2 regions of the Marinobacter sp. LM1 genome follow, and region 2 is predicted to be linked to the other one. Evidence: predicted binding sites of a transcription regulator. Region 2 holds the regulator's gene; the other holds the start of a gene.

Region 1 (11,767 bases), 1.9 Mb from region 2:
GTGAGAGTGTTTACGCAATGGATTACCGGGTGGATTCATGGATTCCGAAAAAATTGTCGGGATGGCCAGAAGGCCGGAAGAACTGCGTCACCGGGGTTATTGCCGGTTGCCCCGGCAGGGGCTAGTCTGATCGGTAAAACAACGATCAAAAATTCCAGACCATGAACGCAACGCTCTCCAGTGGCTCTTTGCCCGTTATGCGGGTGCATTACGCTGAAATTCTCTGCCAATTGGCAGAGGAGCGTGGGGTGCGTCGTTCGGAACTCGTGTCAGTGGCCGGTATTCGAAACAGCCAGCTCAGTCATCCCGACAATTTCATTACGCTCGATCAGTTCACGGCGTTATGCCAGCAGGCACTGACCCGCTGTGGTGATGAATGCCTGGGGCTGGAATACGGCAAACGTCTGAAGTTCACCGCGCACGGAGCCCTGTCCCAGGCTGCCATCAGTTGCGACACCCTGGAGCAGGCGCTGGCGGTGTTGATCAAATATTTCCGGATCCGGTTCGCCTATATGTCGCTGGCGTTCTTCGTCGAGGATGAGGATGCAGTGATTCAACTGGAAATTCACCACGACACCGAGAAGCTTCATCGGTTTAATATTGAAGTGGTGATGGCCACCCTGATGGACGTGAATTACCTGTTATTCGGCACTCAGTTACTGGATGGCGGGCGGTGCCTGGTGGATTACCCTCGCCCCGAGGATGTTGAGCGCTACCAGTATCTGTTCGGCGGCAAGGTCACGTTCTCGGCGGGAGTAAACCAGTTGCGCTTTCGCAAGTCGTTTCTGGGGTTACCGATGTCACTGTCCAATCCGGTTGCCCGCCGGGTGGCAGAAGCCCAGTGCGAGGAAGAAATGCGCCAGATGGAAGCTTCTGCCTCGGTGAGCGATCGGGTCTTGCGTTTGCTGGAGTCTGCCCGGGATGGGCGTTTGCCCGGCCTCGAGGATGTGGCGCAGCAAATGGGGGTGTCGCCACGAACGCTTCGGCGGCAGCTCTCCGCCGAGGGTGGCGGGTTTCATGGTCTTCAGGAGAGTGTGCGACATCAGCGGGCCCGGGAGCTGCTGTTGCGCCATTCGGCGATGAGCATTGACGAGATCGCCGAGCATCTGGGTTACAGCGACCCGTCCAATTTTGGCCGGGCCTTTCGCAAGTGGGAAGGAGTCTCGCCCTCGGCCTGGCGCCGGGACAATCAGACCTGATCACGCCTTTTCGTCCGTCCTGACGATTTATCCTTCCTCCAGGTAGGTATAGCCCTCAAGCCCGGAGGACAGCTCGGCCAGCAGCGTTTGCTGCAGCTCTGCAGCCAGGCCGCTGTGCCGGAACTTCTGCCGGTAGGCCTCAAGCAGGTTGGCGGGCTCGAAATTCACATAACGCAGTACTTTCGCCACGGTGTCCCCGGTAATGGGTTCCCCCACCTGATATTGCCCCTGTTGGTCCAGCTTCACGTCCACCGAGTGGGTATCCCCGAACAGGTTGTGCATATCGCCAAGGATTTCCTGATAGGCGCCGGTCATGAAGAAGCCCATCAGCAAAGGGGACTCCGGGTCGTGTTCGGGCAGTGGCAAGGTGGTTTCGATGCCCTGGCCGTCCACGTACTGATCAATCCGGCCGTCCGAGTCACAGGTGATATCCTGGATCACGGCCCGCCGGTTCAGTGACCGGTTAAGCCCGTTGATCGGCATCACCGGGAAAATCTGATCGATGCCCCAGACATCGGGCAGGGACTGGAACAGGGAAAAGTTCACGAACAGTTTCTCCGCAAGCTTCTCGTTCAGCTCGTCGATGATTTCCCGGTGCGCCCGGTTGGCGCTGTCCAGCTCGGCCCGGAGCATCCGGCAGCAGCGCACGTACAGGGTTTCGGCCTGGGCCCGCTCCTGCAGGGACAGCAAACCGTGGGCAAACTGGGCGTGGACATCGGCCATGGCGTGCAGGATGTCGTGATAGATTTCCGCCAGTGAGCGGGGCGAGCCTTCATCCTGAAGACTTTCCAGGTCTCGCCAGAGATCCTGCAGCGGCGCGGGGGCCTCAGCAGCGGGTTCCGTAGGCTCGCGGTTGTCCGGGTATTCGCGGTCAATCACATTGGTGACCAGTACCGAATGATGGGCGGTGAGCGCCCGGCCGGATTCACTGATCAGGTCCGGGTGCGGGATACCCTGGCGGTCACACTCGGACTGCAGCACGTGCACCACGTTGTAGGCGTATTCGAATACGCTGTAGTTCATGGAGCAGCTACTGCGGGAACGGGTTCCTTCGTAGTCGACACCCAGGCCGCCGCCGATATCGACGGTACCGATGGGGGCGCCCATAGCGTGCAGTTCCGTGTAGAAGCGAGCGCACTCACGCAAGCCGGTCTGGATGTCCCGGATATTGGCAATCTGTGAGCCCAGATGGAAATGCAGCAGTTGCAGGGTGCCCAGGGCTCCGGCCTGTTTCAGGGTATCCACCACATCCAGCACCTGGCTGGCAGACAGACCGAACTTGGACTTCTCGCCCCCGGTATTCTGCCAGTTGCCCTTGCCAATAGTCGCCAGCCGGGCTCGCACGCCAATCAGCGGGGAAATGCCCAGCTTTTTTGCTTCTTCCAGAATCAGTGGCAGTTCCGACTGCTTTTCCACCACGATAAACACCCGGTGACCCAGTTTCTGGCCGATCAGTGCCAGGCGGATGTACTCCCGGTCCTTGTAGCCGTTGCAGACAATCACCGAACCGGCCTGCTTTGCCAGCGCCAGTACGGCCATCAACTCCGGTTTGCTGCCGGCTTCAAGGCCCACCTGGTTGGCCGAGGCGGCCGGTTCGGCTGACAGCAGTTCTTCCACCACCCGGCGCTGCTGGTTTACCTTGATGGGGTAAACCGCCGTATAGCGGCCCCGGTAGCCCTGCTCCTGAGTGACTTTGTTGAAGGCATTGCAGAGCTTGTTGACCCGGTCATGCAGGATATCGGTAAAGCGAATCAGAACCGGCAGGGGCACACCGGCTTCGGCCAGCGAACGAGTCAGCGCCGGCAGGTTGATGCGGGCGTCGCTTCTGCCCCGGTCCGGGCAGATTTCAACCTCGCCCTGACCGTTGACTGAAATGTATCCGTCACTCCAGTGAGCGATGTTGTAGACCTTGTGGGCTGGTGATGCAGCGGTTTCAGCCATTGTTGCTATCCTGTCAGGAAACCCGGGGCGGCCGGCGGGCCGGTAACAGGCTGCATTGTAGGAGCTGACCACTGCACCTACAATACGCCCCTTTCAGATGCCCCGGCACATTGCAGCGGCACACAGTGGGAGACAGACATGACCGCATTGAACGAAGGCTGGTTCACCGAGGTATTTCAGGACCAGGGCACCGCTTTTTCCCTGCAGGTAAAGCGCAAGCTCCATGAAGAGCAGACGCCATTTCAGAAACTCGAAATCTATGAAACCGAAACCTTCGGCAACCTGATGGTTCTGGACGGCTGTGTGATGCTGACCACCAGGGACAATTTCCTGTACCACGAAATGATGACCCATCCTGCGCTGTTCACCCACAAGGACCCGAAAAAAGTGGTCATCGTCGGTGGTGGCGACTGCGGCACCCTGAAAGAAGTGCTGAAACACCCTGGAGTGCAGGAAGCCTGGCAGGTGGAGATCGATGAGCGGGTAACCCGCATGTCTGAGAAGTATTTTCCAGAACTGTGCGAAGCTAATGGCGACCCCCGTGCCAACTTCTTTTTCGGTGATGGCATCCAGTGGATGCGTGATATCGAGCCGAACAGCATTGATGTGCTGATTATCGACAGTACCGACCCGGTGGGTCCTGCGGAAGGCCTGTTCGCACTGGATTTCTATCGCGATGCCATGTTGGCCCTGAGGGAGGGCGGTATCATCGTGCAGCAGAGCGAATCCCCCCTGCTGCACACCAATACCATCATCAAGGACATTCACGATGACATGCACAAAGCCGGTTTTGGCCATGTGCAGACATTGCCATTCCCCCAGCCGGTATACCCCACGGGCTGGTGGAGCTGCACCATGGGCAGCAAGGAAAACCCGCTGAAGTATTTCCGCGAGGAAGATGCCAACAACCGCCCCTTTGTCACCCGTTACTATAATGCCGGGGTGCACCACGGTGCCTTGGCCATGCCGCAGTTTATGGTGGATGCGCTGGAAGATGAGGTTCGCCCGGAAGAGGGTTGAACCAGAGCTTAAAGAAAAAGGGCGCCACAAGGGCGCCCTTTTTTATTCCGGTAGGTAGCGGTGTTACTGCTTGCCGCTGACAAACTCCGGATAGGCTTCCATACCGCATTCGGAGAGGTCGACACCTTCGTACTCTTCCTCTTCGGTCACACGGATGCCCATGACAGCCTTCAGGATACCCCAGACGACCAGACTGGCTACGAATACCCAGATAAAAATGGTCAGGGCGCCGATGATCTGGCCGCTGAAGCTCACATCGCCGTTGGTAACCGGTACCAGTAGCAGGCCCAGCAGACCACAGACACCGTGGGCAGAGATGGCGCCGACCGGATCGTCGATGCGCAGCTTGTCCAGAGTGACGATGCTCAGTACCACCAGGATGCCGCCCAGGGCGCCCCAGATAGTGGCTGTCAGCGCGCTCGGGGTGGATGGCTCGGCGGTGATTACCACCAGACCGGCGATCGCACCGTTCAGCAGCATGGTCAGGTCAGCCTTGCCAAACATCAGGCGAGCGGTGATCAGGGCGGCAATAGCGCCACCGGCAGCGGCTGCGTTGGTGTTCAGGAACACCATGGCCACGGAGTTGGCACTGGCTACGTCGCCGAGTTTCAGTACAGAACCACCGTTGAAACCGAACCAGCCCATCCACAGGATGAAGGTACCCAGAGCGGCCAGTGGCATGTTGGCGCCCGGGAAGGCACGGATTTCACCGTTGGGGCCGTATTTGCCTTTACGCGGGCCAAGCAGCAGTACACCAGCCAGGGCCGCAGCGGCACCTGCCATGTGTACGATGCCGGAGCCGGCGAAGTCACTGAAGCCAAGATCACCGAGGTTGTACATACCGAACACATCGGCGCCACCCCAGGTCCACGCGCCTTCCAGCGGGTAGATAAAGCCAGTCATGAAGACGGCGAATACCAGGAACGCCCACAGCTTCATGCGCTCAGCAACGGCGCCGGACACGATGGACATCGCGGTGGCCACGAACACGACCTGGAAGAAGAAGTCAGAGGCCGCCGAGTAGATGGAGCCGCCGGTGAAGCCGTCTTCACGGGTGGCGAAGTCACCCAGTACGCCGTCCACGTCCACATCGGCGATGCCGGAGAGGAAGACGTTACCGCCGTACATGATGGCGTAACCGCACACCAGGTACATGGTGCAGGCCACGGCAAAGAGCGCGACGTTCTTGGTCAGGATTTCGGTGGTGTTTTTAGCACGCACCAGGCCGGACTCGAGCATGGCAAAGCCTGCGGCCATCCACATGACTAATGCGCCACACACGAGGAAATAAAAGGTATCTATTGCATACTGCAGGTGAAAGAGATTGCTTTCCATAGGAAGCCCTCCGCACAAGGCTCTTCAGGTTATAAGTTTTTGCGTTGGCTGGGTGTCAGTTCTGGATCAGACCGCTTCTTCGCCGGTTTCGCCTGTCCGGATCCGGATAGCCTGTTCCAGTTCAGTCACGAATATTTTGCCGTCGCCGATCTTGCCGGTGTTGGCTGCCTTGGTGATGGCTTCGATGACCTGGTCCAGCAGGTTGTCGCCAATGGCGATCTCCACTTTGACCTTGGGCAGGAAATCCACCACGTATTCCGCGCCACGATAGAGCTCTGTGTGGCCTTTCTGCCGACCGAAGCCTTTGACTTCAGTGACGGTTACGCCTTGTACGCCAATCTCGGATAGTGCCTCACGGACATCATCCAATTTGAAAGGCTTGATGATCGCTGTCACAAGTTTCATTGCTTTCTCCTTGGTAAAGCCGTCCCAACAGTGAGGGCCCGTCGGCCGGTTGTTGAGTTCGGGATGCTGCCACCTCGCACATCAATTGTGCGGATTGCGTACGAGGGCTTTAGCATCGGGTATGCCAACGCAAAAAATATGTTTTAAAACAAACTCTTAATTATTGTCTGTGCCGAAATGGCGCAGCTTGATGCACCGTTGTGGTGCATTGTGCCTGCGATTGTCTCAAAACAGCGCAGTCGGGCCATCGGCCGCGGCCATTATAATGCCGACCGGGTACAGTATGGCAGGGGGTAGGGTGTGATACACTCCCGCAAACACCCCGGCGACACGGAAAATAGTCTGATATCGCCGAAAAACCGATTCGAGAGGTGATTGATGAAAGGGCCCCAGGAAATTTTTTCTCAGTTGCAGGGTCAGTTTGGCCAGTTTGTTCCCGATATGGCGCGGGCAGCACGGGAAGATTTTGAAACCCAGGCCCGGGCCACGGTGATGTCGGTTCTGTCCCGGCTGGAGCTGGTGACCCGGGAAGAATTTGATGCCCAGCAGGCGGTCCTGATGAAAACCCGTGAAAAGGTTGAGGCCCTGGAAAAACGTGTTGCCGAACTGGAGCAACGCCAGAGTTCCTGATGGTTTGCCCGGGCGGCAGGGTCGCTGCCCGCAACGACTGATTGTTCTGTGCCATGGAAGGTTGTCATGCTCGCTATTGTCCATTCGCGCGCCAGCATTGGCGTGTCTGCTCCCCCGGTTACCGTTGAGGTGCACCTGTCTGGTGGCCTGCCGGCATTATCCATAGTCGGGCTGCCGGAAACCGGAGTGAGGGAAAGCAAGGATCGGGTTCGCAGTGCACTGCTGAATGCCGGTTTCGAATTCCCCGCCCGTAGAATCACCATCAACCTCGCGCCTGCTGACCTGCCCAAAGAAGGTGGCCGTTTTGATTTGCCCATTGCCCTGGGCATCCTGGCCGCCTCCGGCCAGATTCCCCCCGAAAGCCTCGAAAGCCACGAGTTTCTCGGAGAACTGTCCCTGGATGGTGCGCTTCGGCCCCTCAAGGGGATATTGCCCGCGGTACTGGCGGCTCGCGAAGCAGGCCGTTCGCTGTTGCTACCTCAGGACAACGCCGAGGAAGCTGCCCTTGCCAGCCGTGATGATGTGCTTGCCGCGAGCCATCTGCTGACAGTGTGTGAGCATCTGACGGGCCGTGCCAGGCTGGTTCCTGTTCCTCGATCTGAAACGCCGGGAGACGGTTCCGCAGCGGTGTCTGTGGCCGATCTCTCAGAGGTGCGAGGCCAGCAAGTGCCCCGTCGGGCGCTGGAGGTGGCCGCAGCTGGCGGTCACAATCTGCTGTTTTTCGGCCCGCCAGGAACCGGTAAAAGTATGCTGGCGAGCCGGTTACCGGGCATTCTGCCAGGTTTGCCAGATGAGGCAGCCATGGAGGTGGCCAGCGTGCATTCCGTTGCTGGCCAGCCGCTAAAGCCAGGTGGCTGGCGTCAGCCACCATTCAGGGCGCCTCATCACACGGCGTCTGCAGTGGCGCTGGTGGGCGGTGGCTGTCATTTCTTTTAATAGGTGAGACGGTTTTAAAATAGGTGAGACAGAGGTATGGTGCCTAACTGGTGTCGTATCTGGGGACATCTCAGATCGATAGATAGAAGCTTATACCTGTTGTCTGTGCCTGATGAAAAACAAGCTGAATTTCCCTGTTAAAGCCGCAGAAAGCCCCGTAAATCTTAGTGAGCAGTTTTCGAGCAGTCACGCCGCGTTCGTTGTGTGGTGGTATGGAGGGGTCACAAAAAATGATGATTTTAATCAACCGAAAGTTATCTTGGTTCTGCGTGAGTTTCTGGCAGATAATAGGTTGGGTGAATATTTCACGCGGTCTGTGCCAATAACTCTATTAGGACAAGCTAGGATTGGGACTATATGGAAGAATGGCTGCTGTATTGGTGAAGTGGATTTTGAAACAGCAGAGTTTGAAGTAAGCTTTGATAGGGATGGATGGCACCATGTATCCTTTTACGACTACTACCATGGAATTTGCGACGCTCCATATCCCCTCCATGTTTATCCATTAAAGTACACAAAAGACAAGAACTATTTTATTAAGTTAAAAGATGGAGAAAAACGAACTCTTCTGGTTCCGTGCCTAGAATTCTTTTCCCGGTGTTATGGATCCTCCCAAGAAATAAAGAGGATATTGGCAAAGCACCTGTTTAGAGATTGGGATGACCCATACAATTATATGCTCTCAAACTTTTTGGAGTCTGAATCAGATGGTGTTTGGAATATTTCAATAAAGGGGAATTCAAAGCTTGTAGAGGCAGATGCTAGGTTTTTGGCGTGGCTAAAATATAATAAGTACGCCAAGGTATCAGCAAAAGACATTTATGCGCAAATGGATTTGGCTATCGAAGGTATATCCGTGTCTGGAAAGTATCCACTGGTTCATCTTAAAGTACGGCCATGGCACGAGCAAAGGGCCCGAATCCGGGTTCAAGGGATTTCATTCGATAGTGGTCGTTCGTTCTTGGCATTGAATATTTTGGGATGTAGTCCACCTGCAGGCCCGGAAATTAAACTTCATAGGTTGATAAGGGGTTCTGGAGCGAAAGCGACAGAGAGCGCTGAGACAATACCTGCATCTTATCCTGGCCGAGGAAAGCGTGACCTGCCCTCCGGAAAACTTCCTGTAACGAGCCGCCAGAATCCTGACCGATCAGGACCGAGGAAGGCGGTTGAGGATCCAGAATTTGTTGAGCTGGCTCACCCAGATGTTGATGTTTCACCTATAGGCCAGGAAAAAGTTAATCATAGCTCAGGCGCTGGTAATAATGTTTTTCAACATGGTGAGAGCTTTGCGGACCGGTATTCGAGCGATGATCGGTTCGGAAATGATAAAGGCGTGGGGGAGGTGTTTTTTGAGGCACCACTGAAGCTCCAATCAAAGGGGATGCTAAGAGATATGTGGGATGCCTTCTGCTACCTGAGGAGTGAATTCCCACACAAAATATTAAAGGTCGAATGGTTTACTTTTCGTAAAGGATTTTGTGGTGATAAGGAGCCAGAGTTGATAGCTTTGGAGCCGTTTGATTACTCTGATGACGTCCCTGCCGGAGTCCGAGGCTGGCCCTACCTTTACTCCGGATCCTCTCGAACTCGCGGTGCGTTAGTTGTAAAAATAACTACGCTTGATGATCCGATATATGTGGTTGAGATTGAACGCCGTTTGGTTAGAAAAAGATGTGATAGCGGAGGATATGGGGAGATAAGCATGAGTGGTTTATGCTTTTCTGTGAGGAAGAGAAGTGAGTTTGAAGATGTTCTGGCGCGATTACTCTCAGATGTTCGATATAAGGGTGACGATAGAAAGGGTAAAGAAAAAAAGGATGTTATAGCTGGGTATCCTGAAGATGTTGAGTGGTTTTCGCATAAGAAGTCGAAAAATAAGAAGGTCGTCCAAGAAGCTGCAGCCAAGAATGCTTTACGAAAGATGGGTTTGACTTTGTGAATTCACGAAGGAAGAGCCAGTTTCCCAATTTCCCGATTGGCAAGATGTGGAGAAGCACTTGGTAAAAATGAAAGGGGCGAATTTTCTGATCGAGTTTCAGAATTTCAATTGGCATTTAAACAATCTCGGGATTAATAGAGAATAGCCATCAGAAGAGATGTTAGTTCCGGTCGGCAGTCATGGGCTGAACGGCAGAGTAGTCGCTGTTATTCAATACGCTAGCTGTACCATAGACAATTTATATGCTAGCGTAAAGTTGGGTCGAGAGAATCCAGTTCTCTCGATCAAGTCCGACATTGGATGTCAGGCACATGCGACACCTGCTCAGTGGTGTGACGGTCAGGGAGAGGCTTGGCATCCTTCGCCTCCCCCGCCGCTCCGTCTTAATTCACCGATTCTGATACTCCGAGATTTCCTGCTTCAGGCTGGCGTACCACCCCAACAGATCATCCTCGGTCACTTCGCCCTTCGTTTGCTCCCGTGCTTTTTGTCGCTCGAGCTCGGCTCGCTGTTCGGCATACACATGGTGCAGAGCCTCAACGGAAATGTTGCAACCCTCATGATCGTTGAGCTGACTTCGAAGGGCTTTGAATGCTCCGGGGCTGACGGGATTGTTGAGTTTGCGTTTAATGTCTTTGGGACGAATACCGAACACCTGCCCCCAGTGGTCAACTGCCTGCTGCCAGGCTTGGGATAAGGTGCAATCCCCGGTGATGTAGAAGCGCACTGGCCGCCCCGGCTCGTTTACCGAGAAATAACAGTGCTCCTGATCCACCCGGTCACCGGTGGTGATCCCCATCGTGATGCCACGAAACCCAACGCCACGCCCCGGGCGCGTGTTTGGATGGTTTGTTTTCAAGGCATCAATGTACTGCAAAGCCGCAGCGCGGGCAGACCACCGAGCATCGTAATAGCGTGCCCGGGTTTCCTGGTAGCGATACCAGACCTTGGCGGGAATCGTCGGTTTTGGCGGTCTCAAGCTGAGGTATTTTTGATAGCGCTTTCCTCTGAGTGTCGCTGTCACGTGCCAGCCATAAAAACCCGATGAAAGCCGGCCCTTCGCATAAAAATGGATGGCCATAAGTGAGTATTGGTCTCCGTTGTTGTTAATAGAAAAAAGCGTCTCAAGCGTCCAAATTTGGACGATCCGAACGGACCCAGTATTCTGTGTCCCGTTCGGCGCTCAACGCCTGTGCTGACGCTTACTTGTCGACTTGAAAGGAATCCAAACGCCATGCGACTGAGGATCGGCGCTCTTGCCGTTATTTTACTACTGACCAGTACGCCCCTGACTGCGGAACTGATCAAAAAATCCAACAGTGGCCTTTGCCACCCGCCCCAGAGCGCCTGGTACGATCGCACCCAATCCTACACCGGCTTCGACTCACTGCAAGACTGCCTTGATTCCGGTGGCCGACTGCCTAGCGGCATCAGCCTTGATAGCCATAGCTCAGATCGCACCGAGACAGGCGGTAAGGCTGACTATCAACGAAGCGCCTTTGGCCACGGTTGGGACGATACTGATGGCGACTGTCAGGATGCCCGTGCCGAGGCGCTGATTGAAACCTCGACGGTCCAACCGGTTCAGTTTGCCAGTGCCGATCGCTGCCGGGTCACACGAGGTCGTTGGATCAGTCCCTTTACCGGCAAGGTCATTCAAAACGCCTCAGATATCGACGTTGATCATGTGGTTCCGCTGGCCTGGGCCTGGGAGCACGGCGCTTCGCAGTGGAGCGACGAGAAGCGTGAGCGGTTTGCCAATGATTTAACCCACCTGTGGCCCGTCGAACTCGGTCTCAATCGCAGCATTAGTGGAATAGAAAAAATATCCTAAAAAGCATCAAAAACCTAGGCCAGAAATCGAAATCTGGTTTTTTTTGAGCATGAACGCATATATAGTGGAATTACGAACATACCATTTTACTGATTGGAAATTGCGTGCTGAACAGCGTCTGCATAGAGGCAAATATCAAAGTAGACAACACGGGGACGAAGATAAGTCTTCCGGTGATCGTCACCCAAGATGGTTTGCTGAAAAGTTATTTGGATTATTTGATCGCTCATCGATACAAATCGCGGAGCTGGAAAGACAGGAGCGCTTTTGCGGTTCGACTCCTCATCGATTACACGAATCAGAATAAAGACTGCTTTGGAACTCCTCACCAACTGTTTCGAGAATTTTCAAACAGCCTCTACACCGGAACGATTGGCGAGGACGGTAGCGATCCGAGTTGGCTGCGGTGGAAACCACGCGACGATAAGGACGCGGCCTTTCTAATCAGCCTCATAACACAATACACAGACTGGCTCTCCGAGCAGTACGAAGAGAAAAAGCTTCAAATAAACCCAACGGTGAAAC
Region 2 (11,767 bases):
GAAGCGCTGGAAAGCCGTATAAACGGTGACTTCAGCCGCGCCTGCGAGGTCATCATGGCCTGCAAAGGCCGGGTTGTGGTGACAGGTATGGGCAAATCGGGGCACATCGGCAACAAGATTGCCGCCACGCTCGCCAGCACGGGCACGCCCGCCTTTTTTGTTCATCCCGGCGAAGCCAGCCATGGCGATCTGGGCATGATAACACCCCAGGATGTGGTCATCGCCATATCCAACAGCGGCAGCACCAGCGAAGTGGTCACCATTCTCCCTCTGATCAAGCGCATGGGCGCGCCATTGATCAGCATGACAGGCAAACCCGATTCCGTACTGGCACAGGAGGCCGTTGCCAACCTGGATGTCAGCGTGGCCATTGAAGCCTGCCCCCTGGGCCTGGCACCCACCTCCAGCACCACCGCCACCCTGGTCATGGGGGATGCCCTGGCCGTGGCGCTGCTTGAAGCCCGGGGATTCAGCGCCGAGGATTTCGCGTTCTCCCACCCCGGCGGCAGCCTTGGACGCCGCCTGCTGCTGCGGGTATCCGACATCATGCACACCGGTGACCAGATTCCTCAGGTTGCCGAGGGCACAACCCTGAGCGGGGCACTGCTGGAAATAACCCGCAAGGGCCTGGGTATGACCACGGTCGTTAATGCCGCCGGCACCCTGACGGGCATCTTCACCGACGGCGACCTGCGCCGGACCCTGGACAAATCCGTGGATGTGCACACTACCCCCATCCAGGACGTGATGACCCGCAACGGCAAAACCATCCGGGCAGACCACCTGGCGGCAGAAGCCTTGAATATCATGGAAGAAATGAAGATCAACGCCTTGCCGGTTACCGACGCAAACGGCACCCTGGTGGGCGCCATTAATATGCACGACCTGCTGCGGGCCGGAGTGATTTGATGACTCAGACAGCGCATCCGTTACAAACCCACTGGGACGCAGCCCTGAAGGCCAAGGCATCGGGCATTCGCCTGATCGCCCTGGATGTGGACGGCATCATGAGCGATGGTCGCCTCTATTTCAGTGCCAGCGGCGACGAACTCAAGGCCTTCAACATTCTTGACGGCCTGGGCCTGAAACAGCTGATGCAGGCAGGCATCACCGTGGCGGTGATTACCGGACGACGCTCTCCTCTTACGGAAAGACGAATGTCGGACTTGGGCATCCCGCACCTGATGCAGGGTCGCGAAGACAAAAAAATCGCATTGCTGGAATTGATCCGGGATATGAACCTTGCGCCGGAGCAGATTGCCTACATGGGCGACGACCTGCCCGACCTACCCGCGCTGCGTTTTGCCGGCCTTGGCATCACGGTACCCAACGGCTACTGGCTGGTTCAGCAACACGCCGACTACTGTACCCGCAGCCCCGGTGGACAGGGCGCTGTGCGCGAGGCCTGCGATCTCCTGCTCTGGGCGCAAGGGCACCTGGACAACACTCTTGCCCCCTATCTGGACGAGCCAGCATGATCACCGAGCGGCTTTTCGGCGATCGTGGCAAACGGCGGATTACAGCTCTGGCCCTTGCCGCCACCGTAACAGCAACCGTTTTTCTGCTGTGGCAAAGTGACGAACCTGTCAGTTCGCGGAATGCCGCCAGCGAGCTACGGGGGCCCGCAGAGCCCGACGGCTTTGTGATCGGCGGACAATACCGCGCCTGGGATGAGCAAGGGAACCTCCAGATTGATCTCAAAAGCCCCAGAATTGAGCAGTTTGAAGCAACCGGCACGGCTCATCTGGATACGCCGAGAGCCCGGCTTTTCAGTGAGGGCAGCCCCGACCCTTGGCTCGTCGAGTCCAATGAAGGTAGCCTTCAGCAGAACAATGAAAAGCTGGAACTTACGGGGAACGTCCGATTGACCCGACAGGCCGAAGGCCGCGAAGCCGTTCTGGAGACCGAGGCACTGACCCTGGACAACAGCAACGGCACCGTCTACACCGACCAGCCGGTGACCATCACCGAGCCTTTTGGCGTCACCCGCTCCACCGGTATGAAAGCCTGGATCAACGAACGCATTCTCGAACTCAACTCCCGGGTAGAGGGACAATATGAAACCGTCAGGTAAACGATCTTTCTGCCGGCCAGCGATTCTGGCCATGGCATTGCTGGCCGGCCCGGCATCGGCATTCAACCTGGATTCCGATATCCCCATAAAGGTCAGTGCAGATTCGGCCCGTCTGGATGAAAGCGCCGGAACGGCCGTTTACACCGGCGCTGTCGAACTGATTCAGGGCGAAACCCGGCTGGACGCGGATCGGGTGGTACTTTACCGCAACCAACAGGGTGTCAGCCGGATTGAAGCCGCCGGCAACCCCGCCCATTACCGGCAACCCGGCCAGGAAGGCGAAGGCACGACCGATGCCAAGGCCCTGAACATCACCTGGTCTGGCGATGAAAACCTGGTTATTTTTGAACGCCAGGCCGTTATTGAACAAGACGGCAACGTATTCCGGGGCGACGTCATCCACTACGACACCGTTCGCCGCGTTGTTACTGCGGAAGGCGGCACGCCATCCGACGGCGGCTCCGGCCGGGTGGAAATGGTGATTCAGCCTCGTAATTCAGCTCAATCCAGTGACGGGAAAGGTTCGGATGGCAGTTCTCAGGGCCAGTAATCTGGCAAAAAGCTACAAGCAGAAAAAAGTGGTGCTGGACGTTTCTCTGGAAATTCGCTCCGGCGAGATTGTCGGCCTGCTCGGCCCCAACGGCGCCGGCAAGACCACCTGCTTCTACATGATCGTGGGCCTGGTGCCTGCGGATCACGGCCGGATCACCATCGACACCCAGGACATCACCCCGCTGCCAATGCATGGGCGCGCCCGCAAGGGCATCGGTTACCTGCCCCAGGAGGCCTCCGTGTTTCGCAAACTGACCGTGCGGGACAACATCATGGCCATCCTCGAAACCCGCAAAGGCATGAGTCGGGCGGAACGGGAAGCCAAGCTGGAAGAGTTGCTGGAAGAGTTTCATATTACTCACATCCGAGACAGCGTGGGTATGGCGCTATCCGGAGGCGAACGCCGCAGGGTTGAAATCGCCCGGGCGCTGGCCATGGAGCCTGCCTTTATTCTGCTGGACGAGCCCTTCGCGGGCGTAGACCCCATCTCAGTGAGTGACATCAAGCACATCATCCGGCACCTTCGGGACAAGGGCATCGGGGTCTTGATCACCGACCACAACGTTCGGGAAACCCTCGACATCTGCGAGAATGCCTACATCGTTTCCGGAGGCCACATCATTGCCTCCGGCAATGCCGAAGCCATTCTGGCAAACCAGCAGGTGAAAGAAGTATATCTGGGCGACGAGTTCCGGCTCTGACCTGATAAAACAGGGTTTATCCGAGGCCTGATTGTTTTGATGATCTGTAGCAAGTAAACTCGGCAAAAAACTTGCTTATACTGTCTACAGACAATGGCAAGTAACCAGCGTACAACATTTTTTTCGGCCTGTGCGCCGGCAAAGCAACAACCGGGATGCCCACGAGTTATGGATCTTGAGCCATGGTTATGAAAGCCTCATTACAGCTTAAGCTGGGCCAGAGTCTGACCATGACGCCCCAGCTGCAGCAGGCTATACGCCTGCTGCAGCTTTCTACCCTCGATCTCCAGCAGGAAATCCAGCAGGCGCTGGAATCAAACCCCATGCTGGAAACCTCCGAGGACGATGAGCACGCTGAAGGCGACGAACGCGAAGAGCACGAGCACAGCGAAGCTTCCGGCTCTGAGACCACCCAGGACGACAGCCACCAGGACGCGAGCCCGGACTGGGACGAAACCGAGAACGGCCCGGACTGGTCGTCCGAGAACGATATTCCGGACAACATTCCCGATGATCTGCCAGTGGATACCGCCTGGGACGACATCTACCAGTCTGCCCCGGCTCCGGCCAGCAAAGGCGAAGACGAGCACGAATCGGATTTCGAAACCCGGAACTCGCCTACCGAAACCCTGCAGGATCACCTCGAGTGGCAGCTGAACCTGACGCCTCTGAGCGAGCGGGATCAGGCCATTGCCCACGCACTGCTGGATGCTGTGGATGAACGCGGCTACCTGACGTCTGACATTGAGGACATTCACGCAGGCCTGCTGGACGAAACCGAAGAAGACCCGTTGGAACTGGACGAAGTGGAAGCGGTACTCCACCGCCTGCAACACTTCGACCCGCCCGGCGTGTTCGCTCGGGATCTCCAGGAATGCCTGCTGATTCAGCTCAACCAGCTGCCACCGGATACCCCCTGGCTGCGCCAGGCGAGACTGGTGGTTACCCAGTTCCTGCATCTGCTTGGCAACCGGGACTACGCACAGCTGTTGCGCCGCAGCCGGCTCAAGGAAGACCAGCTGAAACAGGTACTGGCCCTGATCACCAGCCTGAACCCTCGCCCTGGCGATGTCGTGGACCGGGCCGAACCGGATTACGTTATCCCGGACGTCATCGTACGCAAACACGAAGGCCGCTGGCGGGTTGAACTCAACCCGGAAATCGCTCCGCGTATCCGGGTGAATGCCAGCTACGCGTCACTGATCCGCCGGGCTGACAGCAGTGCCGATAACACCTACCTGCGCGACCAGCTGCAAGAAGCGAAATGGTTTATCAAGAGCCTGCAAAGCCGGAATGAAACCCTGCTGAAAGTGGCCACCCGCATCGTTGAACACCAGCAAGGGTTCCTCGATCAGGGCGAAGAAGCCATGAAGCCTCTGATCCTGTCTGACATTGCCCAGGCGGTGGAAATGCACGAGTCCACGATTTCCCGGGTTACCACCCAGAAGTACATGCACACGCCCCGCGGTATTTTTGAGCTGAAGTACTTTTTCTCCAGCCACGTCAGCACCGCCGAGGGCGGCGAATGCTCGTCTACAGCCATCCGGGCGATGATCAAGAAGCTGATTGCCGAGGAAACCCCGAAAAAGCCATTGAGCGATAGCAAAATTGCAGCCATGCTAGGGGAACAGGGAATCAACGTGGCGCGGCGTACCGTGGCCAAATACCGGGAGGCCATGCATATTCCTCCCTCGAACGAACGAAAACGCCTGGTTTAAACTTTCGCCGGTGCAAGATGCACTGGCACGCAAGCCGGCAAGCACGCCGGCAGTATGACAACAGGAGACGCCTATGCAACTCAACATTTCAGGCCATCACGTAGAACTGACTCCCGCTCTGAAGGATTACGTCAACACCAAGTTCGAGAAGCTGGAGCGTCACTTCGACCACATCAGTAACTGCCAGGTCACACTGGAGGTCGAGAAGGTGCGCCAGATGGCGGAAGCCACGCTGCACGTGATTGGTGGTGAGATTCACGCAAAGGCAGAAAATGAGGACATGTACGCCGCAATCGACGCTCTGGTCGACAAGCTGGACCGTCAGATCCTCAAGCACAAGGAAAAGAACGTAGACCGGATGCACGGTAACGGCGGTCGCTGAAGCGCGAACCTTACCGGGTGTTTCATGAAACGAGCTGCGGCGGGGCTAACCGGCCGCAGCCTTTTTTTTACGGACATGCAGTCGATCCATGAGCGAGCCATCCCTGACCATCGACAATATTCTTGCCCCTGAACTGACCCTGTGTAAGGTGCCGGCCTCAAGCAAGAAACGTGTGCTGGAGTTCATCGCTGAACGGATTCACTTTCAGGATGAAATCCTCAGCGACACCCAGATCTTCAACAATCTGGTCTCCCGCGAACGGCTGGGTAGCACCGGTATCGGCGAGGGTATTGCCATCCCCCACTGCCGACTGGAAGGCCTGGACCGGGTCATCGGCGTGCTGATGACTCTGGAGGAGCCGGTAGACTTTGATGCTATCGATAACCAGCCGGTAGATCTGGTGTTTGCACTGATCGTCCCCAAAGAAGCCACCAGTGAACACCTGGAGTTACTGAGCCAGCTGGCGGAGCGCTTCAATGACAGCACCTTCTGCGCCCGGCTGCGCCAGTGTGAAGATGCCGCGAACCTTTACCAGCGTATGGCGGAGAGTAATCACTGAGATCAGCCTGATATCTGGACAGGCTGCCAGGCAGATTGAAGGAGAAACAGTCCCATGAAGCTGATTATCGTCAGTGGCCGATCCGGTTCCGGCAAGAGTACGGCTCTGCATGTGCTGGAAGACCTGGGATTCTACTGCATCGACAACCTGCCCATTGGCTTGCTGTTCCCGCTGACCCGAGAGGCGGCCACCCAGGAAGCGCCCGGCCGGCTGAAAAAAATGGCCGTGAGTATTGATGCCCGTAACCTGTCCGCCGAGCTGGCCAATTTTGAAACCATCTACCAGCAACTGAAGCAGACCGGTGTCGAGGTTGAAATCATATTCCTGGATGCCGACGAACAGTCACTGCTGCAGCGCTTTCACGCAACCCGCCGCAAGCATCCGCTGAGCGATGACAAGACGTCTCTGCGGGAGGCAATCACCAACGAAAAGCAATTACTGGAACCCCTGTCAAAGCTGGCCGATCTTTACGTCAACACGACCGGGCTCTCCATGTATGAGCTACGCGACATGATCAAGCAGCGCGTGGCCGGCCGCAAGGATCAGGAACTGGCACTGCTGTTCCAGTCCTTTGGCTTCAAACATGGCGTGCCGGTGGATTCAGACTACGTCTTCGACGTCCGCTGCCTGCCCAATCCATACTGGGACACCAGCCTGCGCAAGCACACCGGCGTTGATCAGCCGGTCATCGAATTTCTTGAACGGGAACCGCTGACACGTCAGATGGTGGATGACGTCACGGGCTTCCTGAATACCTGGCTGCCCTCGTTTGCCGACAGCAATCGTAGCTACATGACCATTTCCATCGGTTGCACCGGTGGCCAGCACCGCTCCGTTTATGTGTGTGAGCAGCTCGGACGCTATTTCCGCGACAATTACCGCAATGTGCAGGTGCGCCACACCGAACTGCCACACCTTCAAGCCCGGGGAGAAATCTGAGCGCCTATGATTTGCCGCCCCATCACCATCATCAACAAACTCGGCCTGCATGCGCGGGCCACGGCGAAGCTTGTGGCCACCGCATCAGACTTTGACAGCAAGGTGCGAATCCGCGGCAAAGGCCGGGACGTAGACGCCAAGAACATCATGCAGGTGATGATGCTGGCCGCCAGCCAGGGCACCGAAGTGGAACTGGTTGCCGATGGCCCGGACGAACAGGATGCCATCGACGCGCTGGCTGCCCTGATCAACGATTATTTTGGTGAAGGGGAATAACCTCCGGTTTCGTCATTCACCTACAATCCTTTCTCACGTGTGCCACCTAACTCCGCTATAATGCAAAGGTTTTCTGATCGCAGGTGGTTCAATGACCGACATTCTGGAAAAAAGCCAGGCCCGCCAACGCCTTCGCTCACTCAGTGAAGCGCTGGACAGTGGTGCCCTCAAGCAGGTGGCCCGCATTCTGAATGGCGGTCTGAGCCCCAGCGATATTGCTCACCTTCTGGAATCCTCGCCACCACGCCAACGGGCCCTGCTCTGGAACCTGGTCGACAAGCAGCTGGAAGGGGAAGTCCTCCAGTACCTTGGCGACGATATTCGTAGCTACTTCCTGAGCCAGCTGAACGCGCAGGAGCTGGCGGACATTCTGGAAGATTTCGAGTCGGATGACCTGGCCGACTTGCTTCAGCAATTGCCGGACACGGTGATCCAGGAAGTCCTGGACACCATGGACGAGCAAGACCGTCAGCGGGTAGAGGAAGTCCTCGCTTACCCGGAGGACACTGCTGGCGGCCTGATGAACACCGACACCATCACGGTGCGGCCGGACATCAGCATCGACGTTGTGTTGCGCTACCTGCGCCGTCACCGCAGCCTGCCCCCGATGACCGACAGCCTGATTGTGGTCAGCCGTCGGGACGAGTTTATCGGCATGCTGCCCATTACCCGGATGCTGGTATCCAATCCCGCGGCTACCGTTCGGGAAGTGATGGACACAGACATTGAACCCATTCCCGTGTCGCTGTCCGATACCAAGGTCGCCACTCTGTTCGAACGCTACGACCTGATTTCTGCCCCTGTGGTGGATGAGACCAACAAGCTGCTGGGCCGGATCACCATCGATGACGTGGTCGACGTTATCCGTGAGGACGCAGACCATTCCCTGATGAGTATGGCTGGTCTGGATGAAGACGAGGACACCTTTGCCCCGGTGATGAAGACCACCCGCCGGCGCGCGGTCTGGCTGGGCATTAATCTGATCACGGCCTTTACCGCATCGGCCGTGATTGGACTGTTTGAAGACACTATTGCCAAAGTCGTTGCACTGGCCGTACTGATGCCAATTGTGGCCAGCATGGGCGGCATTGCCGGTAGCCAGACTCTGACCCTGGTAATCCGGGGCATGGCCGTTGGCCAGATCAGCGGCGCCAACGTGGGCTGGCTGCTGAACCGTGAGTTTCTGTCCGGAGTGCTGAACGGCCTGCTGTGGGCGGTGGTGGTTGCCACCGCCGCGGTGGTCTGGTTCCAGGACTGGCTGATTGGCGCCATCATCGCAGCGGCACTGGTGATTAACCTGGTGGCGGCGGCGCTGGTGGGCACCGTCTTACCACTGTTCCTGAAATCCCGGAACATTGACCCGGCCCTGGCCGGCAGTGTGATACTCACCACCGTAACCGACGTTGTCGGCTTCATGGCCTTCCTGGGACTGGCCACCATTTTCTATGCCTGAGCAACCTGTGACCTACCATGACTGACCAATTTGACGACGAATTCCAGGACGACCTTGGCCCCAGCAAATCGCAGCTGAAGCGCGAAATGCACGCGCTTCAGGATCTGGGCAAACGCATGCTGGACCTGAACGACGAACAGCTGGCCACCCTGAGCATCAGCGAGACCCTGAAAGCGGCGATCATTGAATCACGCCGGATTCCCCAGCGTGAGGCCCGCCGGCGACACTTGCAGTACATTGGTAAGGTGTTGCGCCAGGAGGACGACCCCGAAGCTATTGGCCGTGCCATCGACGCCTTCCACGCTGGCAGCGAAGAGCATACCCGCCGACACCATCTGGCCGAGCGCTGGCGCGACCGGATGATTTCCGAAGGTGACAAGGTGGTAGGAGAGTTTATTGATTACTGCCCTTCGGCCGATGTACAGCACCTGCGCAATCTGGTGCGCAATGCCCGCAAGGAAGTCGAAAAAGGCAAGAATACCGGCCAGGCCCGAAAGCTGTTCCGGGCTCTGCGGGAATGGATCGACGACGCCGAGCAGTAATCAGAGCCGCCGGTGCTCCCACACGGGCATACGGCTTCGCAACTGATGCAGTTGCTCCAGGTCCAGATTGGCGCAAGCCATGCCCGGACCTTCGTCGAACTCACTGACGATCTTACCCCAGGGATCGCAGATCAGGCTGTGGCCATAGGTTCTTCGCCGGCTACTGTTCTGCCCCCCTTGCCCCGGCGCCACCACCCAGACCTGGTTTTCAATGGCGCGGGCGCGTATCAGGGCGTGCCAATGGGCATTGCCCGTCTGCCAGGTAAAGGCGCTGGGCAGGCAGACCCATTCGGCGCCCTGCTCTCTCAAGGCCCGGAACAGTTCTGGAAAGCGAAGGTCGTAACAGATCGCCAACCCCAGTCGTCCGGCCGGCGTATCCACCGTAATCGCCTGATCACCGGGCTCAAAGGTATCCGATTCCCGATACTGGCCGTGGGCGTCTTCAACCATGGCGTCAAACAGGTGAATCTTGTCGTAGCGGGCCACTTCTTCGCCATGATCGTTGTACACCAGACAGGTGGCGCGTACCCGGTCTGTTATCACTGAACCATCTCGCCGACTGGCCAACGGCAGGGAACCGCCGACAATCCAGAGCCCCAATGACCGGGCCTGCTCGGCCAGAAAGCGACGGATAACAGGCTCACTACCCGCCTCCCGGCGGCCGCACTCCAGCATCTGCGCGGTGGCCAGAACGGCGAAGTTCTCGGGCAACACCGCCACCTTCGCCCCTGCGCCTGCCGCTTCAGCCAGCAGTCTGCGGGCCTCTTCAAGGTTGGCATCGATGTCATGGGTACTGACCGTTTGTATTGCCGCGACCTGAACCATCATGGCCTCCTTACTCACCGGTATCGAACACGCCCCGCAGATCCACTTCCGGATTGCTCCAGGTTCCTGTGACACTGTACGTCGCACTGGTCAGTTTGCTCAACGGGTCGCCCAGAATTTTATCGAGCACGAACAAGGCGCCGCCGATGGGGGCGCTCGCCCCCATCAGTATGGCAGCCAGGGGCAGATTCTGTGTCACGGGTAGCACTAGGACCAGGCGCATATCCAACGTTTCTTCGGCCATGTTGGTATTGCCACTGAGTTTGAACGCGCCGGACGGACCCACCAGTTGCAGTTCCGGATCCATGGTCACCAGGCCATTTATGATGTTGGCTTTACCGGAAATGGCGTCAAAGGCGACGCCCCGTTCGTACAGATCCGAGAAATCCAGCCGCAACCTGCGCCAGAGCGTATCGGTGTTCAGCAGGTTGAAAATCCGGAACAATTGCGCCGAATTGCTCTGCTCCATGATCATGCCGTCGTCCAGGCGGGCACTGACCGTGCCGCTTATCTTGCTGAGAGAAATGTTATTCGGGCTTCCAGGCCAATCCAGATCCAGTTCAACCGCCGTTTCTTCGTTGGTCATCGGAATGGTGCTGCCAGTCAGCGCTTCCAGATCCTTAAGGGCCCCGCCCTCCAGCTTACCAGTAAACCGGGTGGTTTCCCGATCGTCTACAATGCTCCAGGTCATATCGCCGGACAACACCAGGGATCCAAGCCGGCCTTCCACCTCCTGCACACGCAACCGATAGGGTTCAGGGCGCAGCTTGAAACGCCAGCTTCCCGCAGACTCGCCATCCAGCCGGAGATCCGAGATTCTGGCATCAATGTCGGGCCAATTTCCCATATCCAGCTCCCTGAACGCCTGCAACTGCTCCTCAAGAGTCAGAAATTCGTTGTCCTGCTCTGCGGCACTGGTCTCCCGTACCAGGCGCAGGGTTGCAAAGTCGGCCTCTACCGTGCCCCCTTCCCTGGGTAACACCACCCTGCCCTGGGCCCGATCCGAGTCGGTGTGAACGACCCACCGGTCTTCCAGCTCAAGCGCATCAATGGCGATATTGGTCAGATGGTGAGCGCCCAGATTCAAATGTTCGAAGACCAGCTCGAAGCCCGTCTCCTTAAAACGGAGTTCAGCGTCCAGACGATCCTGCCATTGCGCAGCGATCGCCACGCCTTCGCTCTGGAACGGATCAACCCGGACCGACAGGGGGGTTCGCTCGCGCGCGGTCTTTGCCAGTGGTTTGGGCCAATCCACCTGCAGACCTTCAAGGTCTGAAAACAGGGAAATCACCGGCTCGCTGGCACCGCCTAATTCCAGCTCTGCGGTGTAGACAAGCTCTCCGGAAAGCCCGCGCGCCGCATCGTTAGCCAGGCCAAAGGCCGCCAGGGAGCCTGGCAGCTTCAGACCACCTTGCTGGCGTATCAGCATGGCATCGCCGGCCTCCGCGGTGGAAAAAACGACACTGACCGGTTGATCGAAAAAACGGGCAGTGACCGGTGGCCCGGAAAATCCATCAACACTGTCGTAAGTCAGGTCAGCCCGAATATTCTGCCAGCGAAGTCCCGCATCCGGTAATTGGAATCCGGCATTGTCGGTTTTTACCTGCGCCGTAACCCGGGTGTCCTGCCCTTGCGATAGCGGTAGCTCCAGCCCAAGACTCAGCTCAAACTCCCCGTCATAACGGGCACGGGTGTTACCGTATCCCAACAATTCCCCCAACGGAGTATTGGCCAGCCACCAGGGTA

The links. Region 2 encodes sigma-54, which starts transcription at its own class of promoters, with help from an activator protein. Its sites were predicted from a motif close to ANTGGCATNNANNTTGCTNT; they were not measured.
Region 1: the regulator sigma-54 is predicted to act here: its motif matches at 6,010-6,029, upstream of glnK (P-II family nitrogen regulator).

Annotation. Positions count from the first base shown of each region.
Region 1 covers NZ_CP114373.1:508,783-520,549, forward strand. Annotated here, with positions in the region: gene OZ656_RS02285 (AraC family transcriptional regulator) at 162-1,199, shown strand; gene speA (biosynthetic arginine decarboxylase) at 1,227-3,140, opposite strand; gene speE (polyamine aminopropyltransferase) at 3,279-4,160, shown strand; gene OZ656_RS02300 (ammonium transporter) at 4,224-5,495, opposite strand; gene glnK (P-II family nitrogen regulator) at 5,562-5,900, opposite strand; gene OZ656_RS02310 (accessory factor UbiK family protein) at 6,279-6,530, shown strand; partial or broken gene OZ656_RS02315 (YifB family Mg chelatase-like AAA ATPase) at 6,597-7,451, shown strand; gene OZ656_RS02320 (hypothetical protein) at 7,579-9,408, shown strand; gene OZ656_RS02325 (hypothetical protein) at 9,797-10,387, opposite strand; gene OZ656_RS02330 (HNH endonuclease family protein) at 10,643-11,242, shown strand; gene gmtY (gamma-mobile-trio recombinase GmtY) at 11,347-11,767, shown strand, end outside.
Region 2 covers NZ_CP114373.1:2,980,237-2,992,003, forward strand. Annotated here, with positions in the region: gene OZ656_RS13910 (KpsF/GutQ family sugar-phosphate isomerase) at 1-909, shown strand, start outside; gene OZ656_RS13915 (HAD family hydrolase) at 909-1,478, shown strand; gene lptC (LPS export ABC transporter periplasmic protein LptC) at 1,475-2,074, shown strand; gene lptA (lipopolysaccharide transport periplasmic protein LptA) at 2,058-2,624, shown strand; gene lptB (LPS export ABC transporter ATP-binding protein) at 2,602-3,327, shown strand; gene OZ656_RS13935 (RNA polymerase factor sigma-54) at 3,516-5,045, shown strand; gene hpf (ribosome hibernation promoting factor) at 5,119-5,427, shown strand; gene ptsN (PTS IIA-like nitrogen regulatory protein PtsN) at 5,516-5,986, shown strand; gene rapZ (RNase adapter RapZ) at 6,041-6,925, shown strand; gene OZ656_RS13955 (HPr family phosphocarrier protein) at 6,932-7,201, shown strand; gene mgtE (magnesium transporter) at 7,293-8,654, shown strand; gene yjgA (ribosome biogenesis factor YjgA) at 8,672-9,196, shown strand; gene OZ656_RS13970 (carbon-nitrogen hydrolase family protein) at 9,197-10,021, opposite strand; gene OZ656_RS13975 (YhdP family protein) at 10,032-11,767, opposite strand, start outside.